Regions from separate parts of the Kitasatospora sp. NPDC091335 genome, predicted to be linked through region 1. Evidence: riboswitches for the same ligand, from Rfam matches in the RefSeq annotation. Region 1 holds a riboswitch; each other region holds the start of a gene.

Region 1 (5,547 bases):
CTCGCCCTGTCCGCATCCCGGTTGAGCCGATTCGAGAGGGGGGTCGGCCTCCCGAGCCCGAAACTCCTCGAACTCCTGGCGGACCTGTACCGCGTTCCGGCGGTCGAGCGCGATGAACTGCGTCGGCTGCGCACCGAGGCGGAGGCCCGGGAATGGTGGAGCGAGTACGACGGCAGACCGACCGGCGCGCTGTCCCGGCTGCTCTCCCTCGAACCCGTGGCGGAGTGGATGCACGTCTACGAGGCCACCGTCATCCCGGGGCTGCTCCAGACGGAGCGGTACGGCACGGCACTCGCGGAGAGAACGGCCCTTCACCACGACGAGAGCGGCATCGCCTCCCAGGCCGCGCTCCAGTCGCGCGTGGCGCTCCGCATGGAGCGGCAACGCAGATTCCTCGCCTCCGACACCAGCTCGGTGTTCCTGCTCGACGAGAGCACGCTGCACCGGAGGGTCGGGGACGCCGCGCAGATGGTGGAGCAGATCGAGCATCTGCTCCGGATGGCCGAGAAGCCCGGCATCCGCATCCGCGTCGTTCCCCTGGAGCAGTCCCTGCCCATCGCCGTCGGCTCGCTCACCCGCCTGGAGTTCCGATCCCCCGACGTCCCCGAGGTGCTGTACCACGAGGGGATCAGGACCACGGAACACGTCTTCGAGGGGGACCCGGACTACGGGGATTTCACTCCCTACCGAGAGGCGCTGTTCAGGATCACCACGGCGGCGGCGAACAGGGCGGCGAGCATGGACATCCTCAGGTCGGCCCGGGACCGCTTCGCCCGCACCTGACCGGAGCGCGGGGCTCAGGCCCTGCTCGGGGCTCCGCCCCGGAGGCGGAAGGTGGTGCGGTAGGCCTGCGGGGTCACACCGATCGCGGCGTGCAGGTGCTGGCGCAGGGACGCTCCGGTCGCGAAGCCGATCTCCGTCGCGATCCGGTCGACCGGGAGGTCGCTGGTCTCCAGCAGGTGGCGGGCACGGTGCACCCGCTGCTGGATCAGCCAGCGGCCGGGGCTCGTCCCGGTCTCCTCGTGGAAGCGGCGGGCGAAGGTGCGCGGGCTCATCCGGGCGTGCGCGGCCAGCTCCCGCAGGGCGAGCGGCCGGTCGAGGTGTTCCAGCGCCCAGGCCTGGGTGGCGGCGGTGCCGTTGGCGCCCTCCGGGGGCATCGGCTGTTCGATGTACTGGGCCTGGCCGCCCTCGCGCCAGGGCGGCACCACGCAGTGCCGGGCGATCCGGTTGGCGACGGCGCTGCCGTGGTCCGAGCGCACCACGTGCAGGCACACGTCAAGCCCGGAGGCGGCGCCGGCCGAGGTGAGCACGTCGCCGTCGTCGACGAACAACACGTCGGGGTCCAGGGCGACTTGGGGGTACATCCGGCGGAAGACCTGTGCCACGGACCAGTGGGTGGTGGCGGGGCGCCCGTCCAGCAGACCGGCGGCGGCCAGCGCGAACGCGCCGGTGCAGATGGAGACCAGGCGGGTGCCGGGGCGGATCCGGGCGAGGGCCGCGCGCACCGGCTCCGGCAGCTCGGCGGTGACGTGGCGCAGGTCGTACGGCGGGAGGATCACCGTGTCGGCGCTCTCCAGCGCCTCGGGCCCGTGCCCGACGGTGATCGTGAAGTCGGCGTCGGTCCCGACCGTCCGGTCGTCCGTCGTCGCGCACGTCACCACCTCGTACGCCCCCGGCACTCCGGGGAAGACCCGGTTGGGGATGCCCAGCTCGAAGGGGTAGACGCCGTCGAGGGCGAGGACGACGACCCGGTGCGGCGGCCGGTCACCGGGGTCACGGGGTTCGATCGCAGCCATGGCACGATTCTATCGTTCTTTGGCAATCTTGCCATTTCCCAGGTCAGGGCCGTGCCGCAGGCTGGATCCATGACCAGGAACACCATGCGCACCATCACCCAGACCACCCTCGGCGACCCGGACGTCCTCCACCAGGCCGAGGCCGAGCGCCCCGAACCCGGCGTCGGCCAGGTCCTCGTGGCCGTCCACGCCGCCGGGGTCAACCCCACCGACTGGAAGCACCGCCGGCACGGCTACTTCCTCGGCCAACCCCCGTTCACCCTCGGCTGGGACGTCTCCGGCACCGTCGAGGCGGTCGGCCCCGGCGTCTCGCTCCTCGCCCCGGGCGACGAGGTGTTCGGCATGCTGCCCTACCCGCACGGCGCCGGCGCGCACGCCGAATACGTCACCGGCCCCGCCAGGGCCTTCGTGCCCAAGCCCGCCGCACTGAGCCACGTCGAGGCGGCCGCGCTGCCGCTCGTGTCGCTCACCGCCTGGCAGGCCCTCGTCGACACCGCACGGGTCCGGCCCGGGCAGCGGGTCCTGGTGCACGCGGCGGCCGGCGGCGTGGGGCACGTCGCCGTACAGATCGCCAAGGCGCGCGGCGCGTACGTCATCGGCACGGCGTCCGCCGCCAAGCACGACGTCGTCCGGGGCCTGGGCGCGGACGAGGTGATCGACTACCGCACCGCGGACTTCGTGAAGGAGGCCCGCGACATCGACGTGGTGCTCGACCCGCTGGGCGGGGAGGACCGGCTACGCTCGCTGGAGACGCTCAGGCCCGGCGGCGTCCTGGTGTCGATCCTGCCCCAGGGCCTGGAGGGCCTGGCCGAACGCGCCGCCGAGCTGGGCGTGACGGCGAAGACCATGATCGTCGAGCACGACCAGGCAGGCATGGCGGCGATCGCCGCCCTCGCCGAGTCCGGGCAGCTGCGCGCGCACGTCTCCGGCACGTACCCGCTCGCCGAGGCCGCCGGTGCCCACGCCGAGGGTGAGACGGGCCGGGTCGTGGGGAAGCTGGTGCTCACCGTCCGCCCGTAGCGGCCGCCCTCCGCACCGCACGGCCCCGTCTGGCGCCGCGCGGTGCGGGCAGGAGGGCGGGTCAGACGTTGCGCAGCGCGTCGGTCAGGTGCTCGGCCGCCTCCAGGACGGCCCGGGAGAGCTGGGCGCCGGGGTGCCGGGTGAGCCGCTCGATGGGGCCGGAGACGGAGACGGCGGCCACCACGCGGTTGGAGGGCCCGCGCACCGGGGCGGACACCGAGGCGACGCCGGGCTCGCGCTCGCCGATGGACTGGGCCCAGCCCCGGCGCCGTACGCCGCTCAGCGCGGTGGCGGTGAAGCGGGCGCCCTGGAGGCCCCGGTGGAGGCGCTCGGGCTCCTCCCAGGCGAGCAGGATCTGGGCGGCGGAGCCGACCTTCATGGGCAGGGTGACGCCGACCGGGACGGTGTCGCGCAGGCCGGAGAGCCGCTCGGCGGCGGCCACGCAGATCCGGATCTCGCCCTGTCTGCGGTAGAGCTGGGCGCTCTCGCCGGTCAGGTCGCGCAGCTGGGTGAGGACCGAGCCGGCCGCGGCCAGCAGGCGGTCCTCGCCGGCGGCCGCCGAGAGCTCGCCGAGCCGGGGGCCGAGGGTGAACCGGCCCTGCAGGTCACGGCTGACCAGGCGGTGGTGCTCCATCGCGACGGCCAGCCGGTGCGCGGTGGGCCTGGCCAGGCCGGTCGCGCTCACCAGGCCGCCCAGGGTGGTGGGCCCGGCCTCCAGGATGCCGAGGATCGAGGTGACCTTGTCGAGCACGCCGACGCCGCTCGTGTTGTCCATGGGTGGGTACTCCAGTCTCAATGCCCGTGAGCGGCGGGTGGGTTCCGCTCACGGACGGCTCCTGGCGGGGAGCAGGGGGGGATCAGCGAGGACGGGCCGGGGAAGTCGGCCGATAGCCTGCGCCGGGCACGAGACGGGTACGCGGAAGGGCCGGGGCGGGAAGCGCCCGGGCGAAGGACAGCACAGAGAGCACCGTGTCTCCTCATCTTTTCCCGCGCCACATTGGCGGCAGGCCGGAGTTGGCACTGACCCCGGACGGCACCGGCGCGTACTTCGGACGCCGGGTCGAACGGGGAGTTGCCGGGGCTTCGTAGGGCCGGTCCCTCCACCCCTCTGGATGATTCGTTGGGAACCATACAAGATTCCCCGGGCTGGTCGCCAAATGGTTTCCGCTCCCGGCCGCGGGGGCGGCGTTGCGCCGACGGCCCGCGGCCCGGTGCGGGAAGAATCCGGCGGGGCGCGTCCGGCTCGGCGAATCCGTCGGGGCGAATCCATCGGGCCGCCCCGAGGAGGTCCGATGAACATCCCCGGTCCCGCGCCCCGCCCGGACGGCGGGACGGGCGCCGTCGCACGGGCCGGCGGCCTGCACGCCTACCAGCTGTGGCTGCACGCCGAGTACGGACCGGTCGTACGGTTCCAGCTGCCCGGCGCCGAGACCGCCGTGTCGATCGCCGATCCGGTGCTGCTGGAGGCCACCGCCCACCTCGACGAGCGGCCGCGGCGGCTGTTCTCGTTCCTGGACCCGCTGTTCGAGACGGGCAACCTCCAGACGCTCCCGGCCGAGGAGCACACCCCGTGGCGTCGGCTGCTGCTCACCACCCTGGCCGGACGGCCCTCGCACGAACGGCACTTGGCCCGTTTCACCTCCCTGGCCACCGGGCTCGCCGACCGCTGGGCCGCCCTGCCCGCCGACCACGCCGTCCGGCTCCAGCGGGAACTCACCGGTGTCTCGCTGCGGATGATCCGCGCCTTCGCCCTGGGCGGCGGGTCCGAGGACCCGACCGGCGGGGTCGACGACCCAACCGGCGTGGCCGAGGACCCGGACGGCGTGGTCGAGGCCTTCGAGGTGGTGCTCACCGACTACCTGGAACGCCTCTACCACGTCCCGTCAGGGCAGGCCCCGGAGCGGCGCGCCGAACGGACCGCCCAAGCGCTCGCCCACCTGCGGAGCACGGTCGACCGGGTGATCGCGGCGCACCGCCCCGGCCTCCCCGGCGACCGCAGCGACCTGATCGGCGCCCTCGTCGAGGCCGGCGAGAGCCCCGCGCGGATCCGCGACACCGTCCTCGCGACGCTGCTGGCCGCCCACCACACCACCGGCGTCGCCGTCTCCTGGACCCTGCACCTGCTCGCCGGGCACCCGGCGGCGGCCGAGCGCGTCACCGCGGAACTCGACCGCGTCCTCGGCGACCGCCCCGCGCCGGAGTACGCCGACCTGCACCGCCTGCGCTACCTGGACATGGCCCTGCGGGAGTCGCTGCGCCGCTACCCGCCCGGCCCCTACGGCGCCCGGCTGACCACCGACCCGCTGACCGTCGGCCGGTACACGGTCCCCGCCGGGGCGGTGGTCTTCTACCCGTTCTGGGCGGTCCACCTGAACCCCGCCTACTGGCCGGAGCCGGAGCGGTTCCGGCCCGAGCGGTTCACCCCGGAGGAGTCGGCCGGGCGTCCGCGGCTGGCCTGGATCCCGTTCGGCCTGGGGCCGCGCAGCTGCGAGGGGGCCGCGCTTGCCAGGGTGGAGGCCCTGGTGCTGCTGGCCGTCCTGCTCAGGCGCTTCCGCTTCCGGCCGGAGCCGGGCCACCGGGTGGTCCCGGTCGAACGGTTCGTCCTGTGGGCCGCCGACGACATCCGGATGCTGGTGACGCCCCGGAGCGGCTCCGGACCCCACAGCCCGGAGCCGACGGCCAGGCAGCCGTAGAACCTGGGCGACTCCCGCCCTTCGCGGCGCCGATGCGA
Region 2 (5,547 bases), on a different contig from region 1:
GCCCTCCGGCAGCGGCCGGTCGAGCTTCTCGGCCGCGCGCTCCACCGCGGGCTCGGAGGAACCGTCCTCCACCCGGGCCGGCTCGGCCGGGGCCTCGGCCGCAGCGGGCTGAAGCCCCCGCTCTTCGCCGGGCTCCTTCGCTGCGTCCACCACGTCCTCGGCTCCGATCCTGGTCCAGCGGGGTACGGCCGCGGCCGCCCCTGTCGTCACGCTCCGTGCGTCTTGTTCTGTATTGTCCCGTGCGGCGGACGGGCATGCCGCGCACCCGCCCGCCGCACCGACGGGGTCAGCCCTGCTCGGCGGCGGCCTCCGTGCCCTCGGCGCCAGGCCTGGCCACCAGCTCGACCTGGTCGACCGCGTTGCACCAGCGGCAGCGCACCGACTCGATGGTCTCGCTCAGTACCTCGGTCTCCTCGACCTTGGACCCGCCGGCCAGGTCGAAGTGCAGGAACTCGGTCACCCGCGCGGTGCGGGTGACGTCGAAGCGGGTGAGGTTGCCGCACAGGGTGCAGCGCCAGCGCGTCTCGGCGGTCAGAGCGGGGACGGTCATCGGGGGTCCTCTCGGGTGATCCCTGCGTGGGCCAGGCGCTCCCCCCGGAGCCCCGGCATCGGCGGCGGGAGGCGGGAATGCCCGCCCCAAGCCTATTGCCTGGGGCTGCCGTCGCGACCACCGGTTGCCTGAACACCCGGGCTAGTCCACCTGCCGTAAACCACGGTGTCACCTGCGGCGCCCGGAGGGATGCTTGGCCGCATGGCGCTCGCGGCCCCCGACCACACCGCTGCCCGGGGCGACCGCCCGGCGGTGCCCGTCCCCGTGGTCAGCTACGCCCTGATCGCGCTCAACACCCTGGTCTTCCTGTTCGCCCCGGCGGCCGGCCTCAACCCGCTGTACGGCACCGGCCAGGCCAGGGTCTGCGCGGAGCAGCGGTACGAGCAGCGCTGGGGCGCCGTCCCCGCCGAGCTGCTGGCCGGACGGCCGCTGACCGCCGAGCAGCTGGCCGAGGCCCCCGACCCGGTCCCCGGCTGCCCGGCCGCCCCGACCCCGGGCAAGCACCCGTCCCTGTCCGTCCTCACCGGGCTCTTCCTCCACGCGGGCTGGCTGCACCTGCTGGGCAACCTGCTCTTCCTCCACGTCTTCGGCCCCACCGTCGAACGGCGGCTGGGCCGGGTCAGGTACGCCCTCTTCTACCTCGCCGCCGGAAGCGTGAGCACGTACGGCTTCGCGCTCGCCGAGGCGCACTCGCCGGGTTCCACCCGGGTGCTCATCGGGGCGTCCGGGGCGATCTCCGCCGTCCTCGGGGCCTATCTGCGCTTCCACCCTCGGGCCCGGGTCACCACCCTCGTCCCGCTGCTGTTCTTCCTGCCGCTGCGCTTCCCCGCCTGGCTGGTGCTCGGCCTCTGGTTCGCCCTGCAGTGGTGGTCGGTGCACTCGGCCGGCCCCGGGGTCGCCTACCTGGTGCACGTGATCGGCTTCTCGGCTGGGTTCCTCTACGCCTGTACCGCGGTCCGCCACCCCCCGCGACGGCCCGGCTGACGCCCGATACGCTGGCGGCACCTCACAAAGGAGCCCGAACCGTGATCACCGCCATCGTCCTGATCAAGACCAGTGTCGACCGCATCCCGGAGATCGCCGAGTCCATCGCCGCCATCGAGGGCGTCAGCGAGGTCTACTCGGTGACCGGTGGCTACAACCTGGTGGCGATGGTGCGGGTCCGCCACCACGACGACCTGGCCGAGGTCATCCCCGGCCGGCTGAACAAGGTCCCGGGCGTGGCCGACACCGAGACCCAGATCGCCTTCCGCACCTACTCCCAGCACGACCTGGAAGCCGCCTTCGCCCTCGGCCTGGACGAGTAGCGGGGCGCGGGGTCTCTCCTTCGGGGCTCAGCCCTCCCGACGCGCCCTGTCGATCTGCACGGTCGCGACGCAACGCCCGCCCTCGTTGCGGTAGTTCCAGCTCGCGCCGTCCGTGACCAGCTCCCGGACGGCCGTCAGGAAGCGGTCGACGTGCTCGTCCGGCGTCCCGGCGCCGAAGCTCACCCGGATCGCGTTCAGGCTGCGCTCGCCCGGCAACGAGGGCTCCGGCGCACCGCACTCCGACGGGGCCACGTCCTCGTCCCCGAGCAGGGTGCGCACCAGCGGGTGGGCGCAGAACAGGCCGTCGCGCACCCCGATGCCGTACTCGGCGGACAGCGCGGCCGAGAAGTGCGAGCTGTTCCAGCCCTGGACGACGAAGGACAGCACGCCCACCCGGGCCGAGCCCTCGCCGAACAGGTTGAGCACCTTGACCTGCGGGATCTCCGCCAGCCCCGCCGTGAGCCGGGCGACCAGCCGCTCCTCGCGGGCCTCCAGCGCGTCGAAGCCGGCCTCGGTCAGCGCCCGGCAGGCCGAGGCGATCGCGTAGGCGCCGATGACGTTCGGCGAGCCGGCCTCGTGCCGGGCCGGACCGGTGTGCCACTGCACGGCCACCGAGCCGTCGGTCTCCCTGGCCACCGTCCTGGTCGCCCCGCCGCCGGCCAGGTACGGCTCGGCCGCGTCCAGCCAGTCCGCCCGGCCGGCCAGCACGCCGGCGCCGAACGGCGCGTAGATCTTGTGGCCGGAGAAGGCGATCCAGTCGACGTCCAGCTCGCGCACCGAGACCCGGTGGTGCGGTGCCAGCTGGGCGGCGTCCAGCACCACCCGGGCGCCGTGCCGGTGGGCGGTCGCGGTCAGCTCGGCGACCGGCCACAGCTCGCCGGTCACGTTGGAGGCGCCGGTGACGCAGAGCAGCTTGGGGCCCTCGGGCGCCTCGGCGAGCGCGGCGTCCAGCGCGGCCACCGCCTCGGCCCGCGAACGCGGCGCGCGCAGGTAGGTGACGCCCAGTCCGGCGTGCGCCCAGGGCAGCAGCGAGGCGTGGTGCTCGGTCTCGAAGGCGAACACCCGGGTGCCGGCCGGAACGGCGGTGGCCAGCAGGTTGAGCGAGTCGGTGGTGGCCCGGGTGAAGACCACCTGGTCGCCCTCGCGCAGGTCGAGGAACTCGCCGACGGTGCGGCGGCTCTGCTCGAACAGGTCGGTGGACAGCTGCGAGAGGTACCCGGCCCCGCGGTGCACGCTGCCGTAGTACGGCGCGTAGGCGGCGACGTCGTCCCACACCCGCTGGAGGGCCGGCGAGCTGGCCGCGTAGTCGAGCGCCGCGTAGCCGACCTTCTCACCACTGGCGAGCGGGACCTGGACGTCGGAGCCGAGGACGGCGAGCGGGGCGCAGATTTCGGTGGCCAGGGACATGAGAACGCACTCCTTGGGGGGTATGGGACCCCCGGGAGTGCTAGTCGTCGGGTGTCCGCGCTTGCCGCACGGACGGTTTGCCGTGACGACCCGGTCCTCACCCAGGGCACCCCGCCACGGACGGAGGGTTGCCGGACAGCAAGCTGGGGCTTCGCGCTGTCACTCATGACCTGGCGAAGACTCTAGGCCGCGTCCAGCGGTCGGTCAAACGGACATCCAGCATCCGGACAGCACCGGAGCCCGGGCCGGTGCGCCGGCCCGGGCTCCCCAACTGCCGTCTCAGATCCGGCTGGTGGCCTCCGACCAGCGCCGCAGCAGGTCCTGCGCGGCACCGGAGTCGATCGCCTTCGCCGCCCGCGCCATGCCCGCCGCCAGCTGCTCGGGGAGCGGCGCGTCGCCCAGGTCGACCGCGACCAGCGCCGCCGCCGTGTTCAGCAGGACGGCGTCCCGCACCGGCCCGTGCTCCCCCGCCAGCACCCGCCGCGCGACCTCGGCGTTGTACGAGGCGTCCGCCCCGCGCAGCGCCTCGATGCCGACCAGCTCGATGCCGACGTCCCGCGGGTCGAAGGAGGTCTCGGTGACCACCCCGTCGCGCACCACCCACACCTGCGAGGTGGTGGTGATGGTCAGCTCGTCCAGCCCGTCGTCGCCGCGGAAGACCAGTGCCGTCGCGCCCCGCCCGGCCAGCACCCCGGCGATCAGCCCGGCCAGCCGGGTGTCGAAGCAGCCGATGGCGTGGGCCTTGACCTTGGCCGGATTGGTCAGCGGACCGAGGATGTTGAAGGCGGTCGGCACCCCGAGGTCGCGCCGGGCGGTGGCGGCGTGCCGCATCGAGGGGTGGAACTTCGCCGCGAAACAGAAGGTGAGCCCGACCTCCTCGGCCACCTCGGCCACCCGCCGGGCGGACAGGTCCAGCGCCACCCCGAGCTTCTCCAGCACGTCCGAGGAGCCGCTGGTGGACGAGGCCGACCGGTTGCCGTGCTTGACCACCTTGGCGCCGGCGGCCGCCGCGACGATCGCCGACATGGTGGAGATGTTGACGGTCTTCGCCCGGTCGCCACCGGTGCCGACGATGTCCACCGCGGGACCGGGGATCTCCAGCGGCTCGGCGTGCTCGTACATCGCGTCGACCAGGCCGGCGATCTCGTCGACCGACTCGCCCTTGGCCCGCAGCGCGATCATGAACCCGGCCACCTGGACGGGGGACGCCTCGCCGCTCATGATCCGGTCCATCGCCCACGCGGTGGACGAACGGTCGAGGTCCTCCCCCTGCAACAGCGCCGCCAGGAGGTCCGGCCAGGTGCGGACCACCTGCACGGGGTCGCTACCGCCGTTCGCAGGGTTCACGTTCACCATGGCTGACTCCACTGTTGTCGGTTCCCCGCGCGGGGGGACGTCCGTACGGATGGAGCCAGCCTATCGAGCGGAGCCGCCGCGACGGCCGCTCTTCTCGCCCACCGGACGTCGGTCAGCGGACGGCCGGAGTCCGCTTCGCCAGCCGCGCCCGCAGCAGGGTGGCGGCCGCCCCGGCCAGCGCCACCGGGTCCACCGGGTGGGAGATGGCGGCGTCGGCCCGGCTCCAGGCGGCGAGCCAGGAGTCCTGCGGCCGGCCGATCAGCACCAGCACCGGCGGGCAGCCGTAGATCTCGTCCTTCAGCTGCCGCCCGAGGCCCAGCCCGCCGGCCGGCACCGCCTCGCCGTCCAGCACGCAGAGGTCGACGCCCCCCTTCTCCAGTGCCTTGAGCACCGCGGGGGTGGTCGCGCACTCCAGGTAGGACAGTTCCGGAAGATCCTCGGCGGGCCGGCGGCCGAGCGCCGTCAGCACCTGCTCACGGGTGTTGCGGTCGTCGCTGTAGACGAGGACGGTGAGCGTCTCATCGGTCGTGTACGCCATGGACCCTGCTCCCTCAAGTGTGATCCGGACCACGTTCGCCTGATCCGGATGCTACTCCCGATCACCCTCCGCCGAGTCCCCCTCGCGCACGTTCCTCGCCAACCCGCCGCGCCCCCGGCTCACCCGCCCGGAGGACGGCCCGTCACCCGACCCCGGCCAGTCCACCCGTACGGCCGACCCGGAGCCCCTCCCCCCTACCTCCTGCGGCTACTCCGACCGTGCAACGGCGCGCCGGGCAAGGGGGTCTCGGGCTCCTCCGAGGAACCATCAGAAAAGGGACACGCCGCTGCTCAGTCCCCGTCCGGGCCCCCCACCGGCCTCCAAGCGGGCATACCGCACGCACCGGACACTCCGAGGGACACCCCCCGGCGTGAAGACGGAATAAGGGA
Region 3 (5,547 bases), on a different contig from region 1:
CTTGACGAGCTCCGCACCGATCTTCTCGTACGGGTCCTCGAGCTCGATCTCCTTGGCGATGGAGACACCGTCGTTGGTGATCGTGGGGGCGCCCCACTTCTTCTCCAGCACGACGTTGCGGCCCTTGGGGCCGAGCGTGACCTTCACGGCGTCGGCGAGCTGGTTCATGCCACGCTCAAGGCCGCGGCGAGCTTCCTCATCAAAGGCGATGATCTTGGCCATCTGAAGTGGTCCTCCGGGACACGGTCGACTGCTCGGACCAAGGGGTGCCCGCGACGGACGGCCCTGGTGTGCGGGGGTCCATTCCCCTACCGCTCCCGGGGGCCTCACCGACCCGGTCCGCTGTCACTCTCACGCTGTGAGTGCTAACGCCAATGATTAGCACTCAGGGTGGTCGAGTGCAAGCCCCGGCGATGATCCGCGAGCCGCCGACGGGACCGTCCTGGAACGCCGACGGGCCCGTACGACACGCGTCGCACGGGCCCGTCGAGAAGCGAGTGGTCACCAGCCGTAGGGCCGCGCCGAGCTCCTGGGGTCGGAAGGGGTCATTCCGCCGCGGCGCGAACCATGTCCGCCTGCGGGCCCTTCTGTCCCTGGGAGATCTCGAACTCGACCCGCTGGCCCTCCTCGAGGGTGCGGTAGCCGTCCATCTGGATCGCGCTGTAGTGGACGAAGACGTCCGCACCACCGTCGACCGCGATGAAGCCGTAGCCCTTCTCCGCGTTGAACCACTTGACGGTGCCCTGAGCCATTCCGAACTCCCCTAGTGCTGTGCTGGCCCTTCACGCGCCCGCAGGTAGCGGGCCCGGGTTGGTTTGAAGGCCGGCCCGGGGAACCCCCCCTGGGCACAGCCGTGCACGCCGCAACCCTCCGCACGGGACACCGAACGGCCTCCGGTGAGCGGGTGATTGCGTCGACCGCCGCTGAATGTATCCGGATCGACGCCCTCTGCAACAGGGCCAGCCACCGGTAATTCCGCCAAGGCGGCAGGGGACAGGACGGGTTGAATCGGAATAATCTCCGCATTCCACGCCGGACATAGCGGACGAATTACTCAAATGCCTGCGGGAATTCTGACATCCGCCTGACATGTTTTACGGTCCGTGCCCAGCAGCCGGACTCCCCGGGCCGAGCACTGCGGGGGCCGAAAGGGAAACCCTGTTCCCAGCCGAGCCACACTCTACTCCGACTCGAACCGGAAATATTCCCGCGGGAATGCAAGCGGTCGCCCGCGCGTACGGAGAACGGAATTCCGTACGCGCGGGCGACCGCGGGTGCTCGCGCCGGCTCAGCAGCCGCCGGCCACCGCCGGGATGATCGAGACGCCGGCGCCGTCCTTGATCTCGGTCGCCAGGCCCTCGGCGAAACGCACGTCGTCGTCGTTCACGTAGACGTTCACGAAGCGGCGGAGCTTGCCGGTGTCGTCCAGGATGCGGGCCGAGATGCCCGCGTGGTTCTTCTCCAGGTCGGCGATGACCTCGGCCAGGGTGGCACCCTCGGCGGTCACCTCGGCGGCGCCGCCGGTGTAGGTGCGCAGGATGGTGGGGATGCGGACGTTGGCGCTCATGACTCTCCTTGCGGGGGTGGGGCCTGACGGGTGGTTCAGAGGGACGCGAGGCCGGCGGCGCGGAAGGAGTCCAGCGTCGGGCGGATGACGGCGGTCATCCCGGCGTCGGAGACGGCGTCCAGGGTCTTCAGGCCGTCACCGGTGTTGATCGCGACGGTCTCCTTGGCCGGGTCCAGCTGCCCGGTCTCGACCAGCTTCTTCAGCACGCCGACGGTCACCCCGCCCGCGGTCTCGGCGAAGATGCCCTCGGTGCGCGCCAGCAGCCGGATCGCCGCCACGACCTCCGCGTCCGTGACGTCCTCCACCGCGCCACCGGTGCGGCGGGCGATGTCCAGCACGTACGGACCGTCAGCCGGGTTGCCGATCGCCAGCGACTTGGCGATGGTGTCCGGCTTCACCGGCTTGATCACGTCCCGGCCGGCCTTGAACGCGGCCGACACCGGCGAGCAGCCCTCGGCCTGGGCGCCGAAGATCCGGTACGGCCGGTCCTCGACCAGGCCGAGCCTGATCAGCTCCTGGAGGCCCTTGTCGATCTTCGTCAGCTGCGAGCCCGAGGCGATCGGGATCACGATCTGCTCCGGCAGCCGCCAGCCGAGCTGCTCGCAGATCTCGTACGCCAGCGTCTTGGAACCCTCGCCGTAGTACGGCCGCAGGTTCACGTTGACGAAGCCCCAGCCCTCGCCGGCCGAGTCACCGATCAGCTCCGAGCAGAAGCGGTTCACGTCGTCGTAGTTGCCCTCGATGCCGACCAGCTCGCCGCCGTACACCCCGGCCATGACGACCTTGCCCTGCTCCAGGTCGTGCGGGATGAACACGCAGGACTTGAAACCGGCCCTGGCCGCCGCCGCGCCCACCGCACCGGCCAGGTTGCCTGTGGAGGAGCAGGACAGCGTGGTGTACCCGAACGCCCTGGCCGCCTCGATGGCACAGGCCACCACGCGGTCCTTGAACGAGTGGGTCGGGTTCCCGGAGTCGTCCTTGATGTGCAGCTGGGCGGTGAAACCGAGCTCGCGGCCCAGGTTGTCCGCCTTCACCAGCGGGGTCCACCCCGGGTTCAGGTTCGGCTTGGAGGCGACGTCGGCCGGGACCGGCAGCAACGGCGCGTAGCGCCAGATCGACGCCGGGCCGGCCTCGATCCGCTTGCGCAGCTCCTCGGCGGCCTCACCGCCGAACTCGTAGGCGATCTCCAGCGGGCCGAAGCACTCCAGGCAGGCGAAGCTGGGGCCGAGCGGGAAGCGGGTGCCGCACTCCCGACAGGACAGGGCGGCGGCGGGGCCGAGGTCGACGGATGGGGGTCCCCCCGGCCGACGGCTGGGGGAGGGTGCGGCGATGTCGATAGCCATGGTGGCGGAGGCCTCTCTCCTCATCTTCCCCGTGGCGCGGTCGCGGCACGGGACGGAATTGGCACCTGTCCCGCCGGGGGCCGTCGAGGACGGCCGGGCGAGAAGGTTGCCGGGACGTCAACGGGCCGTTCCCTCAGTCCCTCTGGATGAGCTTGTGAAATTGTGGTGGTGCTCGGCGGCGACCCCGGCGTGCAAAGGTCCGACCGCTGTACGAAGACTGTATCCGAAGGCGTCAACTCCGAACGGGACCGTCCGCCAAGCGAGATGACCCGTCCCACCCGACTCGCCGAGGAGACCTCCGTGCCCGCCGAACCGACCTCCGAGCTCCTCCCGCAGGCGGCGTCCTGGCTGCACCGCCGCTCCTGGAGCGCGGCCGACCGGCCGGTCCACACCCTCCTCGCGGCCAAGGAGCGCACCGGCCGCACCGTCAGCGTCGTCCTCCCCGCCCTGGACGAGGAGGCCACCGTCGGCGACATCGTCCGCATCATCCGCCGCGAGCTGATGGAACGCCTCCCGCTGGTCGACGAGCTCGTCGTCGTGGACTCCGGCTCGACCGACGCCACCGCCGCCGTCGCCGCCGAGGCCGGCGCCCGGGTGGAACACCGCGACCGGATCCTCCCCCGCCTGCCCGCCGTCCCCGGCAAGGGCGAGGTCCTCTGGCGCTCCCTGCTGGTCACCCGCGGCGACATCGTCTGCTTCGTCGACGCCGACCTGCGCGAGTTCGACCCGGCGCTCGTCTCCGGCATCGTCGGCCCGCTGCTGACCGACGAGTCCATCCAGCTGGTCAAGGCCATGTACGACCGCCCCCTGGAGTCGGAGGGCGCCGTCCTGCCCGCCGGCGGCGGCCGGGTCACCGAACTCGTCGCCCGCCCCCTGCTCAACCTCCACTGGCCGGAGCTGGCCGGCTTCGTCCAGCCGCTCGGCGGCGAGTACGCGGCCCGCCGCCCGCTGCTCGAACGGCTGCCCTTCCCCACCGGCTACGGCGTCGAACTCGGCCTCCTGGTCGACGCCCTGGAACTGGCCGGCCTGGACGCCCTGGCCCAGGTGGACGTCGGCGTCCGGCACCACCGCCACCAGGACGGCCAGGCCCTCGGCCGGATGGCCGCCACCATCTACCGGACCGCCCTCGAACGCCTCGACCGCGCCCACCGCCTCAAGGCCTCCGCCGACCTCGTCCGCCCCCACCTCACCCAGTTCACCCGCGCCCCGGAGACCCTCTCCCAGCCTTCGGCCGGGGGGACCCCCATCTTCACGCCCCGCACCTACGAGATCACCGCCCTGGAACGGCCCCCGATGCACACCGTCCCCGAGTACGCCACTCGGCACTGACACGTTTGCCACCCCACACCCCCGGCAACATCCCAACCATGGGCGATCTCACGACCAACCGTTCGAGTGCGACCGGCACCGCCCCCGTCCTGGTGGCCTCCAACCGGGGACCGGTGTCCTTCAGCACCTCCGACGACGGCACGCTGACCCTGCGACGCGGCGGCGGCGGCCTGGTATCCGGCCTCTCCGCCATCGAGGACCCGAACGCCGTCTGGGTCTGCGCCGCCCTCAACGACTCCGACCGCAGAGCCGCCGCCGAGGCCCCCCACGGCCGCCTCGACCTGGCCGGCCACGACGTCGGCGGCCAGGCCGTACGCATGCTGGACATCGACCCCCGCACCTTCGCCCGCGCCTACAACGGCGTCGCCAACTCCACCCTCTGGTTCGTCCACCACCTGCTCTACGCGACCCCCACCGCGCCCGCCTTCGACGCCGGGTTCCGCACCGAGTGGGCCGCCTACCTGGCCTACAACGAGGCCTTCGCCGAAGCCCTGGCCGCCGAAGCCGCCCCGGGCGCCGCCGTCCTCGTCCAGGACTACCACCTCTCGCTGGTCCCGGCCCTGCTCCGGGAGGCCCGCCCCGACCTGCGCACCGGCCACTTCTCGCACACCCCCTGGGCGCCGCCCGAGTACTACCGGATGCTGCCCGACGACGTCGGCAGGGCCGTCCTGACCGGCATCCTGGGCGCCGACCGGGCCGGCTTCCTGACCCACCGCTGGGCCCGCGCCTTCGCCGCCTGCTGCGAGGACCTCCTCGGGGCGACCGTCGACCACGACGCGCTCACCGTCACCTTCGAAGGCCGCACCACACGCCCCCAGCCTTCGGCCGGGGGGACCCCCACTCGGCGAACTACACGCCTCGGCGTCCACGCCCTCGGGGCCGACGCCGACTTCCTGCGCGAACGCGCCCACCGCCCCGACGTCGACGAGCGCCTCGCCGCGCTCCGCGAGGCCGTCGGCGACCGCCGCACCATCGTCCGGGTCGACCGCACCGAACTGAGCAAGAACATCGTCCGCGGCCTCCAGGCGTACCGGCACCTGCTCCGCACCCGCCCCGAGTGGCACGACCGGGTGGTGCACATCGCCTTCGCCTACCCGTCCCGCACCGACCTCGCCGAGTACCGGAACTACACCGCCGCCGTCCAGGACCTCGCGGCCGCCATCGACGAGGAGTTCGCCACCCCCACCTGGCGGCCGCTGATCCTGCACGTCGACGACGACTTCCCGCGCTCCCTCGCCGCCTACCGGCTGGCCGACGTCGCCCTGGTCAACCCCATCCGCGACGGCATGAACCTGGTCGCCAAGGAGG

What was found. Region 1 has a riboswitch for S-adenosylmethionine ahead of ACIQOW_RS24625 (IclR family transcriptional regulator). Riboswitches for the same ligand answer to the same signal wherever they lie in the genome.
Region 2: linked by a shared signal. The riboswitch ahead of ACIQOW_RS02400 (aminotransferase class V-fold PLP-dependent enzyme) and the one ahead of ACIQOW_RS24625 (IclR family transcriptional regulator) in region 1 are both predicted to bind S-adenosylmethionine.
Region 3: linked by a shared signal. The riboswitch ahead of thrC (threonine synthase) and the one ahead of ACIQOW_RS24625 (IclR family transcriptional regulator) in region 1 are both predicted to bind S-adenosylmethionine.

Annotation. Positions count from the first base shown of each region.
Region 1 covers NZ_JBIVUM010000012.1:147,006-152,552, forward strand. Annotated here, with positions in the region: gene ACIQOW_RS24610 (Scr1 family TA system antitoxin-like transcriptional regulator) at 1-783, shown strand, start outside; gene ACIQOW_RS24615 (GlxA family transcriptional regulator) at 798-1,796, opposite strand; gene ACIQOW_RS24620 (NADP-dependent oxidoreductase) at 1,866-2,816, shown strand; gene ACIQOW_RS24625 (IclR family transcriptional regulator) at 2,878-3,591, opposite strand; SAM riboswitch class I at 3,791-3,935, opposite strand; gene ACIQOW_RS24630 (cytochrome P450) at 4,109-5,509, shown strand.
Region 2 covers NZ_JBIVUM010000001.1:534,387-539,933, reverse strand. Annotated here, with positions in the region: gene ACIQOW_RS02420 (NYN domain-containing protein) at 1-72, opposite strand, end outside; gene ACIQOW_RS02415 (hypothetical protein) at 287-550, opposite strand; gene ACIQOW_RS02410 (rhomboid family intramembrane serine protease) at 752-1,534, shown strand; gene ACIQOW_RS02405 (Lrp/AsnC family transcriptional regulator) at 1,576-1,857, shown strand; gene ACIQOW_RS02400 (aminotransferase class V-fold PLP-dependent enzyme) at 1,885-3,264, opposite strand; SAM riboswitch class IV at 3,317-3,435, opposite strand; gene trpD (anthranilate phosphoribosyltransferase) at 3,544-4,620, opposite strand; gene ACIQOW_RS02390 (hypothetical protein) at 4,733-5,158, opposite strand.
Region 3 covers NZ_JBIVUM010000013.1:76,865-82,411, reverse strand. Annotated here, with positions in the region: gene groL (chaperonin GroEL) at 1-222, opposite strand, end outside; gene ACIQOW_RS25540 (cold-shock protein) at 546-752, opposite strand; gene ACIQOW_RS25535 (MoaD/ThiS family protein) at 1,289-1,567, opposite strand; gene thrC (threonine synthase) at 1,603-2,910, opposite strand; SAM riboswitch class I at 2,928-3,063, opposite strand; gene ACIQOW_RS25525 (glucosyl-3-phosphoglycerate synthase) at 3,175-4,239, shown strand; gene ACIQOW_RS25520 (trehalose-6-phosphate synthase) at 4,278-5,547, shown strand, end outside.